Regions from separate parts of the Nonomuraea sp. NPDC049400 genome, predicted to be linked through region 1. Evidence: riboswitches for the same ligand, from Rfam matches in the RefSeq annotation. Region 1 holds a riboswitch; each other region holds the start of a gene.

Region 1 (4,959 bases):
GGGCGCAGCGCTGCACCGACGCGGTGTACTCGCGATATTCGGGCAGGTCGTGCCGGCTCGGGTACGCGAACGCCAGATGCACCACCTTCCCGTGCCACTCGGGGTGCGCGTCGAGGAACTCGCGGTAGGCCACCAGGCCGCGCACGATGTTCTTCGACAGCTCGGTGCGGTCGATGCGGACGATCAGCCGCCGGTCGCCCACCTGCTCCCTGAGCGCGGCCATGTGCGACTCGACGTCGGGCTCGCAGGCCCGCTCCCACAGCGCCTCGCCGTCCACGCCCAGGCTGTGCACGCCGATGCGGGTGGTCCTGCCCCCGTGGGTGACGCTGCGGCCGGCCCGGTCGGCCTCCGCGCCCAGCAGCGCCTCGCAGCAGTCCATGAACGCCTGCGCCCACCGGTCGGTGAGGAACCCGGCGTGATCGGCGCCCAGGATGCCTTCCAGGACCTCTCCGGCCACTTCGTCGGGCAGCAGCGAGAAGTACTCGGGGGGCGCCCACGGGGTGTGGCTGAAGTGCGCGATGCGCAGATCGGGCCGCTCGGCGCGGAGCATCGCCGGGGTCAGCGTCAGATGGTAGTCCTGCACCATCACACGGGCGCCGTGGCCGGCCTCCTCGGCCAGCGCCAGCGCGAACGCGCCGTTGTAGTCGCGGTACGACTCCCACTCCCGCTCGAACCTCGTGCCGAAGTTGGGCGAGTTGGGGATGTCGTAGAGCAGGTGGTTGACGAACCACAGGGTGGAGTTGGCCACCGCGTTGTAGGCCCGGTGGAAGGTGGCGGGCGGAATGTCCAGCATGCGCAGCGGGCCCGTGTCGTAGCCGGCCTGGTCGATCCTGCCGCCGGGCGCCAGGCGGACGGCGCTGCGGTCGCCGTCGGACAGCGCCGCGCACACCCACAGGACGCCGTCCTTCTTGGCCACCCCGGACAGCCCCGACACCAGACCGCCGCCACCGCGCTTCATGGTCAGCTCGCCGTCGTCGGAGACGGTGAACGAGACCGGTCCTCTGTTGGAGGCCACCAGGACGCTGTTCATCTGAGCTCCCTTCGCCCATAGGATCCCAGCTATGGCGCTTGATGAGCTAACCGAGGAACTCGCCCGCTCCGCCGCTGGAGGAGATCATCGCGCACTTGGCGAGCTTCTGGCGCGGATCGAGCCCGATGTGATGCGTCACTGCGCCCGGATCCTGCCCTACCACCAGGACGCCGAGGAGGCCTCGCAGGACACGTTGCTGGCCGTGGCGCGCAACATCGGGCGGTTCGAGGGCAGGGCGAGGTTCAGCACCTGGCTCCACATCGTGACGGCCAACTGCGCGCGCACCACGTACAGGTCGCTCAAGCGCAGGGCGGCCGAGCAGAGCTCCGACGAGCTGCCCGTGCAGAAGCCCGACGTGCGGCGGGTGAGCGTGATCGCCGGCTCGCGGCTCGACCTGCTCGACGCCATGGAGGCGCTGGAGGCCGACAAGCCCGACCTGGCGCAGGCGCTGGTGCTGCGCGACATCGTCCAGCTCGACTACAACGAAGTCGCCGAGCAGCTCGGCATCCCGCTCGGCACCGCCAAGTCGCGCATTCACCAGGCGCGCAAATACGTGCAGGGAGTGCTGGGCGACGACTATCGTTGAGACGCCGCATCTCACCTGCTGAGACGAGTGCCCATTTAGGGCCCCTGGGCAGGTAGAGTCCATTTCAACAACTGAATATTGCTCATCCAGAGGGGTGGAGGGACCGGCCCTGCGAAGCCCCGGCAACCCTCCCGGCTTGAGGCTCGCGACCTGGCGAGGCCGACCGGGACAAGGTGCCAATTCCGGTCTGCGGTCAAGGTGGCCGCAGGCGAAGATGAGGGAAGGCCTCGCTTCATGTCGCTCGACTTTGGTCCTGCAGTCGCTCTGTCCTGCCGCGAATGCGGCACGCGTTACCCCCTCGGTCCCAGCTTCGCGTGCCTGGAGTGTTTCGGGCCGCTCGAGGCGGCCTATTCCTTCGGCACCGTGACCCGTGCGGACATCGAGTCGGGTCCCGCCAACATCTGGCGTTACCGGTCCTTGCTCCCGGTTCCTGTGGACGTCGCCAGTAAACCCAACATGAACCCGGGTTGGACCAAACTGGTCAAGGCCGGAAACCTCGGGCGCAAGCTCGGTCTCAAGTCCCTGTACGTGAAGGACGACTCCGGCAACCCCACTCATTCATTCAAGGACCGCGTGGTCGCCATCGCCGTCGAGGCGGCGCGTAACTTCGGCTTCCACACGCTTTCCTGCTCCTCCACCGGCAATCTCGCGGGTGCGGTCACCGCCGCGGCGGCGCGGGCAGGGCTCGAGGCGTGCGTGTTCATCCCGGCCGACCTCGAAGCGGCGAAGATCGCCATGGCCCGGGTGTTCGGCGGCAAGCTCATCGGGATCACCGGCACGTATGACGAGGTCAACCGGTTCTGCTCCGAGCTGATCGGCGACCCGCTCGGCGACAAGTGGGGATTCGTCAACGTCAACCTGCGGCCGTACTACGCCGAGGGCTCCAAGACGCTCGCGTACGAGATCGCCGAGCAGCTCGGCTGGCGGCTGCCCCAGCAGATCGTCATCCCCATCGCCTCGGGTTCGCAGCTCACCAAGATTGACAAGGGCTTCCGCGAGCTGGTGCAGCTCGGCCTGGTCGAGGACACGCCGTACAAGATCTTCGGGGCGCAGGCGGCCGGGTGCTCGCCGGTCTCCACCGCGTACAAGGCGGGGCACGACGTCGTGCAGCCGGTCAAGCCCGACACCATCGCCAAGTCGCTGGCCATCGGCAACCCGGCCGACGGGCCTTACGTGCTGGACATCGCCCGGCGCACCGGAGGGGCCGTCGAGGACGTCTCCGACGCCGAGATCGTGGCCGCGATCAAGCTGCTGGCCTCGACCGAGGGCGTCTTCGCCGAGACCGCGGGCGGGGTGACCGTGGGCGTGCTGAAGAAGCTGGCCGAGAGTGGTCGGCTCGATCCCGAGGCCGAGACCGTGGTGCTCAACACCGGCGACGGACTCAAGACGCTCGACGCGATCAGCGACGACGCCAAGCCCACGGCCGTGATCCGGCCCTCCCTCGACGCGTTCCGCGCGGCTGTCTGACAACCAGGAAAGGCGAGTTTAACCATGAGCGTTACTGTGCGGATTCCCACCATTCTGCGCACGTACACCGGGGGCAACGCGGAAGTCAGTGGCGAAGGCGCGACTCTTCGTGACGTCCTCGCCAAGCTCGACTCCGACTACCCGGGGATCGGCGCGAGAATTCTGGATGAATCGGGCAAGATTCGTCGTTTCGTCAACGTTTACGTTGGGGAAGAGGACGTCCGTTTCGCCGACGGGCTCGACACTCCAGCACCTGAGGGCACTCAGATCTCTATCATCCCGGCGGTCGCCGGCGGCTGAGTGCCATGGATCACAGTCTCGGATGAAGGCGCCCCTAGTGGGCGCCTTCTGCTTTTCCAGGCCAAATGCGCGTATGAACGACCGGCCATCCGGAGAAATGCGTTATTTGTGGATTGACTCTGTTGCCAAACCCCGTGCCACAGGTATGGTCGAGGGCGATCGTCTGGCTGATTTTCCCTTAAGTCAGGCGATTACGGGTCTCGCGGAGGAATGGGCGAGATCTGTGGGCCCAGTAAGAGGAGTCGGAAGTGGCGCAGGGCACCGTCAAGTGGTTCAACGCGGACAAGGGCTACGGCTTCATCGCGGTAGACGGTGGTAAGGATGTATTCGTCCATTACTCAGCGATACTGATGGACGGGTACAGAGCTCTCGAACAGGGGCAGCGCGTCGAGTTCGAGATCACGCAGGGCCAGAAGGGTCCCCAGGCAGAGGCCGTTCGCGCGGTCTGACGCGCCCCACTGGTATGCACCGGCAGGATCGCGCGGCAGCGCAGTCCGGGCGAACCTGCCACCTCTCTTTCGTCGACTCGGGTGCGGCGAGCCGCATGGGGCTGGCTCGCCGTACTCCGCCGCTCCCTGCTGATGGCCTCCACTCCGTGGAGGCGGGCTCGGTCGCTCTCGATGCCGTCGCCTTCCCCCGCTCTGGTCGCTACGCTCCCGCCGCTCCTCCAGGCGACGGCAGCTCCCTGCTTATGGCCTCACTCCGTGAGGCGGGCTCGGTCGCCCTCGATGCCGTCGCCTTCCCCCGCTCTGGTCGCTACGCTCCCGCCGCTCCTCCAGGCGACGGCAGCTCCCTCGCAAGTGACCTGGGAGGAAACACCCGGTAGGAGGGTTCTCGCTTGCACTCGGCAGGGTAGAGTGCTAAACAGTTCGTTGGCACTCGATACATCAGAGTGCCAGCGATTCGGATCGGGACGATGGGGTCTGCCGAAGGAGACGCTGACCCATGCCGTCGCGGGCGTCGGCTCGGTCCACGACAAGCCACCCTGCATCTGGGAGGTCTAGCCTTATGGCAGCCAAGATGATCGCGTTTGACGAGGACGCCCGGCGCGGTCTCGAGCGCGGTATGAACCAGCTCGCCGACGCCGTCAAGGTGACCTTGGGTCCCAAGGGCCGCAACGTCGTGCTGGAGAAGAAGTGGGGCGCTCCCACGATCACCAACGACGGTGTGTCCATCGCCAAGGAGATCGAGCTCGAGGACCCTTGGGAGAAGATCGGCGCCGAGCTGGTCAAGGAAGTCGCCAAGAAGACCGACGACGTCGCGGGCGACGGCACCACGACCGCCACCGTGCTCGCCCAGGCGCTGGTGCGTGAGGGTCTGCGCAACGTCGCCGCCGGCGCCAACCCGATGGCCCTGAAGAAGGGCATCGAGGCCGCCGTCGAGCGCGTCAGCGAGGAGCTCTCCAAGCTGGCCAAGGACGTGGAGACCAAGGAGCAGATCGCCTCCACCGCCTCCATCTCCGCCGCCGACCCCGAGATCGGCTCGCTCATCGCCGAGGCGATGGACAAGGTCGGCAAGGAAGGCGTCATCACCGTCGAGGAGAGCAACACCTTCGGCCTCGAGCTCGAGCTCACCG
Region 2 (4,959 bases), on a different contig from region 1:
TGGGCGGGTTGAGCAGGGCGACCCGGTTCACCGTCTCGTCGATCGCGCCGACCGACAGGCTCGCCCGCACATCGGGGTTGGAGACGACCTCGACGACCACGTTGCAGACCAGGCTGGCGGTGAAGTCGAGCAGTCCGGGCAGCATGAACAGCTCGCGGGCCAGCTCGTCCAGCGTGAGGTCCGGTTGGGCGCTGATCATGTAGGAGGGCAGGTCGTCTCCGGGGCGCTCCCGCTTGGCGGCGGCGAGCTCCGTCATGGCCTCGTACAGGCGCCCGAACGCCGCTGCCGCGTCGGGACCGGCGTCGGCCATCCGCCAGATGTCCATGACCACCTCCTCGCCGCGGGCGGCGGCGAAGCCGAGCATGCGGTTGGCGACCATCAGCGGGAGCGGCCGCGCGTACTGTGCCGCCAGGTCCGCGAACCCCGTGGAGCCACCTTCCGACAGTACGCCGATGAGGTCGTCGGCGTACTGCGTGATGGCCTGCTCCAGCAGCTGGGCCTGGGGGTTGGAGTGGTCCTGGAACGGCGCGAGCGCCTGCGTCCACGCGGACCTCAACCGGCGCTGCGCGGCGCCCTCCGAGAACGCCGAGTTGTTGGCCTGGAAGATCGGCAGCAGGGGCCAGTCCGCCGGGATCCGGCCCTCCACGTGCGCCCGCCACCTGTCCACGTCCTTGCTCCAGATGCCGCCCTTGTTCTGCAGGACGTTGAGCACCTCCTCGTAGCCGAGGACGAACCAGACCGGCACCCCGAGGAGCTCGAGCGGGGCCACCGGGCCGTACCTGCCGCGCAGGCGTTCGTGGACGAGTGCGGGGTCCGCGTCGTAGTCCCTGGTCAGCAGCGGTTCAACGGACATCGACTCCAGCGTTTCTGCGGGCTGCTGGGGCCACGGGCCGTGGATCACGGGGTGAACTACCTCTCTGATTGCCGCTCCCTTCGCGACGCCGCTGCATATGTCACGGCACGAGTGACGCGCTCTGGGAGCTTTCGGCCGATTCGCTCAAGAGGTCTGCAAGCATCACGCATAGCGCCCGATCATGGCAAGAGCAAAGTGCACTCGCTGTCTCGGAGTACGGACGCTACGTGGTCTGCCCTGATGCACGTACGTCGCCACTGGGTACGTCGACGGCCCCGACGCCCGCCTCCTCCGCATCGCGTGCTGTCGAGGAGCCGTCTCGCGCCGAACCATCCTCAGCTACTGCCGTCAGCACCGGTGTGCCTTCCCTGCCAGCGCTGCAACGCCGACCCGGCTACAGCTCCCCGGCACGGAGCCTGCATGGATCGAGGGCCGGCTCCGCCGGGCGCGCTCGGCGGGTAACCGTATGATCGCGATGCGTGTTAGGGTCTTGGGCGGCTTTTATCCCCAAAGATAAGGCAATGAGGAAGTATGCGAAAGAAACTGGTAGCCGCTGCACTGATGACGGGAATCGTGGGCACGCTCGTTAGCGGCGTACCCGCGGCCAGCGCAGCCACCAGCGCCGACGCAAAGCTGAGGTGTGTCACCCACACGACGTGGGTCAAGGGCAACACGCGGTACCTGAAGGTGAGGAACGGCTGCAGCAGCACCGTCAAGGTAAACATGATCCAGACCGGGCCTGACTCCGGCTACAAGAAGATCACGGTCGGAAAGACGCGCACCTGGGAGGGGGGCAGTTCGCGCAAGCCCTGCGGCCTCCGGATCTACTACAAGGGCACGCGCTACTACAACAAGCTCTGGTCCCCGGTGTGGGGCATTTGCTAACCAGTAGATCGGCGGGCCGCCTGGGAACTGCTCGGCGGCCCCTGGTCTGACGCTCCCCGCCGGGAACGGACGATCGGATCTCGCCATCATCCAGAGGACCCGAGGGACCTGGCCCTGCGACGGTCCGGCAACCTGCCCTGACAGGAAAGGTGCCACTGCCAGGATCGATGAGGTGAGATCCGATGAGCGTACCGCTCGACGTTCCCATGCTCTACGGCCCTTTTTTCTGGCTCGAACCCATGGCAGCGGGAGCTCGACGCCGCGAGGCCGACGAAGGTGACGCCGAGCAGCGTCTGGCCGCGATCCGCGCCGACGTACAGTGGCTCGCTGGCCGGATTTGTCCTACTCTGGGCCAGACGAGGGGAGTACTTCCCAAGCGTCGATCCGGTCAGTACGGACGTTATCTGGCGTCCCCGGACGGCCACCCGCACCCCCGGGTGAAGGAGACCTCGAACGGCTGAGCTCGTTCGAGGAGGTTTCATGTCCCCGGGGACAATTCTGGCTGCGCCCGATCAGGGCACGATCGCTTCACCCGCACTGTGGTCGATCACCGTGGCCGCCCTGATCCTGCTGCTGGCGATCGACATCGTGCTGACCCGGCGCCCGCATGAGGTAGGTATGCGCGAGGCCCTGGCCTGGTCGGTCTTCTACCTGGTGCTGCCGGTGGGCTTCGGCGCTTACCTGTGGGGCGTCTTCGGCACCGGGGTGGCGGTCGAGTTCTTCACCGGATACGTGGTGGAGAAGTCGCTGTCGGTGGACAACCTGTTCGTGTTCATGCTGCTGCTGTCGGCGTTCGCGGTGCCGCACGAGCTGGCCCAGCGGGTGCTGCTGTACGGGATCGTCGGGGCGCTGGTGCTGCGGGCGGTCTTCATCGCGCTGGGCGCCGCGGCGCTGCAGAGCGGCACGTGGGCGTTCCTGCTGTTCGGGGTGGTCCTGATCGTCACCGCGGCCAAGGTGCTGAAGGGGGACGACCAGCACGTCGACATCGACTCCATGCGCAGCGTCCGGCTGCTGCGCCGCTTCATCCCGGTCACCGCCGACTATCGCGGGTTCCGGCTGGTGGTGCGCGAGCAAGGCCGGCTGGCGATCACGCCGCTGGCCCTGGCGACCGTGGCGGTGTTCGCCACCGACATCGTCTTCGCCGTCGACTCGGTGCCCGCCGTGTACGGGGTGACCGAGGACCCCTTCCTGGTCTTCGCCACCAACGCCTTCGCGCTGCTGGGCCTGCGGGCGCTGTACTTCGTGCTGCGGGACGTGCTCACCAAGCTGCGCCATCTCAACTACGGCCTGGGTGTCATCCTGGCGTTCATCGGGGTCAAGCTGGTCCTCCACTGGGCGCACGGCCTGTGGGCGTGGGTCCCGCAGATCCCCACCCTCGCCTCGCTCGGCGTCATCATCGCGGTCCTGATCACCGTCACGCTCACCAGCCTGTACGCCGACAGGCGCACCGCTTCGGCGGCCGGAGGCGGCGACGAAGCCGGGCGGGTCAGGCCCCTGGAGCGCGAGCCGGTCGACCCTTGAGATCGGCATCGGCATGGCGGCGCCCGCGGGCGAGCCGCGCGTTCGCCTGCCGGTCCGTGGGCCGCGCGCCTGAATGAACTGGGCCGCGCGCCCGAATGAACGGCGAAACTCCCGGCCGCGACATCACGGCCGGGAGTGGTGCCGTGGCATCGGGAATTCCGGCTTACCGGATGCGCTGCGAGGGCAGGCGGCCGCCGGCGGCTAAGGGCGGGCGGCCAGGCCGTCCAGTGTGACGGTGATGAGGCGGTCGGCGGCGGCGGGTGACACGTGCTCGTGGAGCCAGGCGGCGGCGGAGGTGAGCGCGGTCACGTCCGCGCCGGTCGCGTCGGGACGTACGGCGCCGGATTCGCGCGCCCGCGCGACCAGCCGTTCGCCGATCTCCGCCATGCGCAGGCACGAGTCGTGCAGCTCCGACGCCTCGTCGTCCAGGCCGTCCGTCAGCAGGGAGGCCAATCCGCTGTAGGTGGCGGCGTGCGCGGTCGCCGCGCGTACCCAGCCGGCCAGCGCCGAGCCGGCCGGGGCCCTGTCGTCTGGCGTGCCCGGCGCCGAGCGGGCCAGGGGTCGATCGTCCGGTGCCGAGCCGGTCAGGAGCCGGTCGCCCAGCTCGAACAGGGCCTCGTTGCGCTCTCGCAGCAGCGCGCCGACCAGGGCGCGGCGGCTGGGGAAATGGCCGTAGAGCGTGCCGATGGCCACGCCGGCGCGGCGGGCGATGCTCTCCAGGCTGGAGTCGACGCCGCGTTCCTTGAAGGCGGCGTCGGCCTCGGCCAGGAGGCGCTCGTAGTTGCGGCGGGCGTCGGCGCGGGGCCGGCGGGTGCTGGTCATGCGGGCGTCCCCAGTAATTCGAGGTAGCCTCGATATAGTGTTTTCGAGGTTGCCTCATCTTACCGGAAGGACTACACATGATCTTGATCACCGGAGCCACCGGATCCATCGGCACGCATCTCGTGCGCCTTCTCCTCGACCAGGGGGTGGCCTTCAAGGCGCTGGTCCGCGACAGAGCCAAGGGCCGGGCCCGCGGCTGTGACGTCGTGGTCGGGGACTTCGACGAGCCCGCCTCGCTGGCCGCCGCCATGGACGGCGTGGACCGGCTGTTCCTCAACGCGGGCGGTGCCCAGCCGGTCGAGGGGGAGCAGCCGATGATCCGCCAGCAGAAGGCGGCCATCGACGCGGCGCGGGCCGCCGGCGTGTCGACGGTGGTGAAGGTATCTGTCTGGGGCGCCCACCAGGGCGGGCGGCTGGCCGAGGGCGCGCACTGGGAGATCGAGGAGTACCTGAAGGCCTCCGGGCTCAGCTGGTCGATGCTGCGGCCGAGCGGTTTCATGCAGAACTTCATCACCGGTGCCGGCGCGTTCACCGCCGACGGGAAGCTCCTCGACGGGTTCGGGGGCGCCCCGGTGTCTTACATCGACTGCCACGACATCGCCGCCTGCGCCGCCGCCCTGCTGACCGGATCGCACGGCCTCGGGGAGACGTACGTCCTGACGGGTCCGCAGGCGCTCACCTCGGCCGAGATCGCGCGCGAGCTCTCGGCGGCCCTGGGCCGGACGTTCGGGCACGCCGCGGTGTCCCCGGACGAGCTCGCCGCCGCGCTGCGCTCCGAGGGACTGCCCGCGCAGTTCGCCGACGACTTCGCCGAGCTCTGCCGGGAAGTCGCGGCCGGCTCGCTGGCGGCCACCACGACCGCGGTGCGGGACCTCACG
Region 3 (4,959 bases), on a different contig from region 1:
GAACGCCCAGTGCCAGACCACCACGACGCACAGGCTCAGGGCGCGGAGCCAGTCGACGTACTTGTCGCGCTCGGCCTTCACTTGTCGATGTCACCCACGACGAAGAACATCGAGCCGAGGATGGCCACCATGTCGGCGACCAGGTGTCCGGGCAGCATCTCCCGCAGCACCTGGATGTTGCTGTAGGAGGCCGAGCGCAGCTTGAGCCGCCACGGGGTCTTGTCGCCCTTCGAGACCAGGTAGTAGCCGTTGATGCCGAGGGGGTTCTCGGTCCACGCGTACGTGTGCCCCTCCGGCACCTTGAGCACCTTCGGCAGGCGCTGGTTGATGGGCCCGGGCGGCAGCGAACGCAGGTGCTCGACGCAGGCGTCGGCCAGCTCGAGCGAGCTCTTGAGCTGGTCGAACAGCACCGCGAACCGGGCGTGGCAGTCGCCCGCCTGCCGCGTGACGACCTTCACGGGCAGCTCGCGATAGGCGAGGTACGGGTCGTCGCGGCGCAGGTCGAAGTCCACCCCCGAGGCCCTGGCGATGGGGCCGCTGACGCCGTACTGCATGATCTGCTCGCGGGTGAGCACGCCGACGCCCTTGGTGCGGGCGATGAAGATCTCGTTGTGCAGGATGAGGTCCTCGATGTCGGGCACCCGGCGCCGGGTCTCAGCGACGGCGGCCGACACCCGGTCGAGCCAGCCGAGCGGCAGGTCCTCCTTGAGGCCCCCGACCCGGTTGAACATGTAGTGCATGCGCCCGCCGGAGATCTCCTCCATGACGGCTTGGATGCGCTCGCGCTCGTCGAAGGCGTAGAACAGCGGCGTGATCGCGCCCAGCTCGAGAGGGTAGGAGCCGAGGAACATCAGGTGGTTGAGCACCCGGTTGAGCTCGGCCAGCAGGGTGCGCGCCCACACGGCCCTGACCGGGGGCTCCATGCCGAGCAGGCGCTCGGCGGCGATCACCACGCCCAGCTCGTTGGCGAAGCCGGAAAGCCAGTCGTGCCGGTTGGCCAGCATGATGATCTGACGGTAGTCGCGGACCTCGAACAGCTTCTCCGCGCCCCTGTGCATGTAGCCGATGATCGGCTCGGCGGCGGTGATGCGCTCGCCGTCGAGCGTCAGCCGGAGCCTGAGCACTCCATGGGTCGACGGATGCTGCGGGCCGATGTTGAGGATCATGTCCTCGGTGGCCAGCTCTTTCGCGCCCGCGCCGATTCCGACCACACGTTCCGTCATATGGCCATGCTGCCACCGCACTGATTGGTGATCCAGCCGGGGGGCAGGTCAAGGAATCGTATGGAAATGCATCCCGAAGCCGGACATGGGGAGAAGACCGGGAACGGGGGGAGAAATCACCATGAAGAGAGCTGTGTTCGATGTCACGATGCTGATCGCGCGCGTCGTGACCGGCGTGATCTTCCTGGCTCACGGCCTGGAGAAGTGGATGGCCGGCCTCGGACCCACGGGTCGGGCATTCGCCGGGATGGGAGTCCCGATGCCCGAGCTCGCCTCCGCGTACGCGACCATCGTGGAGACCGTCGGCGGCCTCTTCCTGATCCTGGGCCTGCTGGTCCGGCCGGTGGGGCTGCTGTTGCTGCTCAACATGCTCGGCGCGATCGTCTTCGTGCACTCCGGCCGCGGCATCCTGACCACCACCGGCGGCTGGGAGCTGCCTGGCCTGCTCGGGGCGCTGGCCTTGCTGTTCCTGGCGCTCGGTGGCGGGCGGATCGGGATCGACGGGCTGTTCGGCGCGATGTTCCGCAGGCGCGCGGAACGCCGGGCCGCCGAGGAGGAGCTCGCCGCGCACGCTCCGGGCGCATCTGGTCCGGAGCCGTCGAACGTCACGACCGTGAACGGCGGCCCCACCACGCCCACATCGTCCAATGAACCGGCGGAGCCGCGCGTGCCCAGGCAGCCTTCCGAGCACCGGTCAGGCATGATCGACGACGACGACATGAGGGACATCGACGCCCTGGTCTCCGACGAGCCGCCGCCGCACCGCAAGCCGCCGAACAGGGCATGAGGCTCAGCGCGCGACGAGCTCCCGCAGCGCCTGTACCAGCCGGTCCACGTGCTCCTCCGTGGTGCCGATGCCGATCGAGGCCCGCACCGCGGAGGCGGTGCCGTCCTCGCAACCCCCATCGGTCTCGTTGAGGAGGTGCCGGACGAAGGGGTGCGCGCAGAACTTCCCGTCGCGCACCCCGATGCCGTACTCGCTGGACAGCACCTCGGCCACCTCGCGGGCGGAGTAGCCGTCCACGGTGAACGACACGATGCCGACGCGCGGGTGGTCATCCCCCCACAGCGACAGCTCACGCACGCCCTCGATCGCGGCGAGCCCGGACCGCAGCCGGGCGATCAGCCGCTCCTCCTCGTGCACCAGCGCGGTCCAGCCGGTGGCCGTGAGCGCGTCGCAGGCGGCGGCCAGCGCGATGGCGCCCAGCACGTTCGGGGTGCCCGCCTCGTGCCGCGGCTCCGGGTCGTCGTGCCACTCGGTGTCGTCCCCCACGGAGCGCACCGCGCCCCCGCCCTTGAGGTACGGCTCACCCTGCGCGAGCCAGTCCCGCCGCCCGACCAGCACCCCGGCGCCGAACGGCGCATACAGCTTGTGCCCGGAGAAGGCCACGTAGTCGAGGTCGAGCGCGGTCAGGTTGAGCTGCCGGTGCGGTACGAGCTGGGCGGCGTCCACCAGGATGCGGGCCCCGTGCCGGTGCGCGATGTGGGCCAGGGCGGCGATGGGCCAGAGCTCGCCGGTGACGTTCGAGGCGGCGGTGACCACGAGCAGCTTCGGCCCGTCGATCCCGGCCAGCGCCTCGTCGGCGGCGCGGACGGCCTCGCCGGGGAAGGCGGGCGGCGCCAGCCGTACGGACTTCTTCCAGGGGAGGAGGGAGGCGTGGTGCTCGGTGTCGAAGACCACGGTGGTCGTGCCGGCGGGCAGGCAGCCGGCCAGGAGGTTCGTGGCGTCGGTGGTGTTGCGGGTGAAGATCACGGAGTCGTCCGGGCGGGCGCCGACGAACGCCCTGACCGTGTGGCGGGCCTGCTCGTAGCGGGCGGTGGTCAGCTGGGAGGCGTAGCCCGCGCCCCGGTGGACGCTGGAGTAGGCCGGGAGCGCGGCGGTGACGGCGGCGCTGACCGGCTCGAGACAGGGCGCGCTGGCGGCGTAGTCGAGGTTGGCGTAGCCGACGAGCCTTCCGCCCTTGACCGGCACCTCGAGATCGTCCCCGAGCACGGCGGGAATGGGCCTGCTCGTGGCGGTGGGAACCGCCTCGACGGGCTGGGCGGGAATGGAGTTGAAGATCGTCAGCGTGGGCACGGCACATCTCCCTCAGGGTCATCGGACCCCTGGAAGCAGCCACGGAGCCCGCGCTTGCCCGCCACACCTCGTGACGGACCAGGTCTTCACCCGGGGCACCCCGCCGCGGACGCGAGGGTTGCCGGCCAGCTAGCCGGGGCTTGTCGCTGGCACTCATGACCTACGACGGGCACTATAACCCAAATCCCACCTTCGATCGCAAGTCGGCGAACTTCTGCGGCGCGTCACTCGTTGCTACCGGAAACCCCCGCCCACGTAGTCATGGAGGTACGCAGAATGTTGGACTGGGTGGCCGACCCGCAGATCTGGATCGGCTTCTTCACCCTGGTCGCCCTGGAGATCGTGTTGGGCATCGACAACATCATCTTCATCTCCATCCTGGCCGGGAAGCTACCTCCGGAACAGCGCGACAGAGCCCGCGTACTGGGCCTGGCCGCGGCCCTGATCAGCCGCCTGCTCCTGCTGCTCGGCCTGTCGTGGGTGGTGCAGCTCACCGAGCCGTTGTTCGCCGTCTTCGGCCACGACATATCGGGACGCGACCTGATCCTGCTGCTCGGCGGCCTGTTCCTGCTGGGCAAGAGCGTCACCGAGATCAGCCACAGCATGGACGGTCCCGCGGGCGGGGACGGCAAAAAGGTCGCCGCCGCCTCCTTCACCTCGGTGATCCTGCAGATCATGGTGCTGGACATCGTGTTCTCGCTCGACTCCGTCATCACCGCCGTCGGCATGGTGGACCAGCTCGGCGTGATGATCGCGGCGGTCGTGGTGTCCGTGCTGGTGATGCTGTTCGCCTCGGGGCCGATCAGCAGGTTCGTGGACCGGCACCCGAGCATCAAGATGCTGGCGCTGTCGTTCCTGGTGCTGATCGGCGTGGTGCTCATCGCCGAGGGCTTGGGCCAGCACATCCCCAAGGGCTACATCTACTTCGCCATGGCGTTCTCGCTCGTCGTCGAGCTGCTGAACATCCGGATGCGCAGCAAGCGCGTCCACCCGGAGCAGGAGGATTCGGCTTCTAGTATGAAATAGTGCGCTTTGACCCTTGGGATCCGGATTTCGTGGCTCACCCGTACGGCGTGTACGACGAGCTGAGGCGCGAGTCGCCCGTCAGCTACTTCGAGCCGACGAACCAGTGGCTGATCTCACGCCACGCCGACGTGAACGCCCTGCTCAGGGACCGCCGCCTGGGCAGGTCCTACCTGCACGTGGCCACCCATGAGGAGTTCGGCAGGCCGCCGGAGCCGGAGTTCCACGAGCCGTTCTGGCGGGTGATCAGGGCGGGCATGCTGGATGTGGAGCCGCCGGTGCACACCAGGCTGCGCCGGCTGGTCTCCAAGGCGTTCACGCCCCGCATGGTCGAGTCGCTGCGGCCCCGGGTGCGCGCCATCGCCGAGGGCCTGGTGGACGCGTTCGTGGAGAAGGGCGGCGGCGACCTGATCGCCGAGGTGGCCGAGCCGCTCCCGGTGACGGTGATCGCGGAGATGCTCGGCATCCCCGAACACGACCGACACCTGCTGCGCCCCTGGTCGGCGGACATCTGCGGCATGTACGAGCTCAACCCGACGCCGGACGCCCAGCACGCGGCGGTACGCGCGGCGTCGGAGTTCGCCGGCTACCTCAAGACCCTCGCCGCGCAGCGGCGCCGGACCCCGGGCGAGGACC

Evidence for each region. Region 1 has a riboswitch for S-adenosylmethionine ahead of thrC (threonine synthase). Riboswitches for the same ligand answer to the same signal wherever they lie in the genome.
Region 2: another riboswitch for S-adenosylmethionine. It lies ahead of ACIBVN_RS01755 (hypothetical protein); the one in region 1 lies ahead of thrC (threonine synthase).
Region 3: another riboswitch for S-adenosylmethionine. It lies ahead of ACIBVN_RS06755 (aminotransferase class V-fold PLP-dependent enzyme); the one in region 1 lies ahead of thrC (threonine synthase).

What each region holds. Positions count from the first base shown of each region.
Region 1 is NZ_JBITMP010000054.1:61,703-66,661, forward strand. Features, by position in the region: gene ACIBVN_RS49420 (trehalose-6-phosphate synthase) at 1-1,030, opposite strand, end outside; gene ACIBVN_RS49425 (RNA polymerase sigma factor) at 1,062-1,616, shown strand; SAM riboswitch class I at 1,696-1,837, shown strand; gene thrC (threonine synthase) at 1,851-3,083, shown strand; gene ACIBVN_RS49435 (MoaD/ThiS family protein) at 3,108-3,383, shown strand; gene ACIBVN_RS49440 (cold-shock protein) at 3,632-3,832, shown strand; gene groL (chaperonin GroEL) at 4,392-4,959, shown strand, end outside.
Region 2 is NZ_JBITMP010000001.1:406,113-411,071, forward strand. Features, by position in the region: gene ACIBVN_RS01745 (cytochrome P450) at 1-853, opposite strand, end outside; gene ACIBVN_RS01750 (hypothetical protein) at 1,385-1,738, shown strand; SAM riboswitch class I at 1,822-1,912, shown strand; gene ACIBVN_RS01755 (hypothetical protein) at 1,921-2,199, shown strand; gene ACIBVN_RS01760 (TerC/Alx family metal homeostasis membrane protein) at 2,219-3,259, shown strand; gene ACIBVN_RS01765 (TetR/AcrR family transcriptional regulator) at 3,461-4,081, opposite strand; gene ACIBVN_RS01770 (NAD(P)H-binding protein) at 4,159-4,959, shown strand, end outside.
Region 3 is NZ_JBITMP010000004.1:164,803-169,761, reverse strand. Features, by position in the region: gene ACIBVN_RS06770 (acyltransferase) at 1-81, opposite strand, end outside; gene ACIBVN_RS06765 (NADH-quinone oxidoreductase subunit D) at 78-1,223, opposite strand; gene ACIBVN_RS06760 (DoxX family protein) at 1,345-2,010, shown strand; gene ACIBVN_RS06755 (aminotransferase class V-fold PLP-dependent enzyme) at 2,014-3,300, opposite strand; SAM riboswitch class IV at 3,346-3,461, opposite strand; gene ACIBVN_RS06750 (TerC family protein) at 3,577-4,326, shown strand; gene ACIBVN_RS06745 (cytochrome P450) at 4,326-4,959, shown strand, end outside.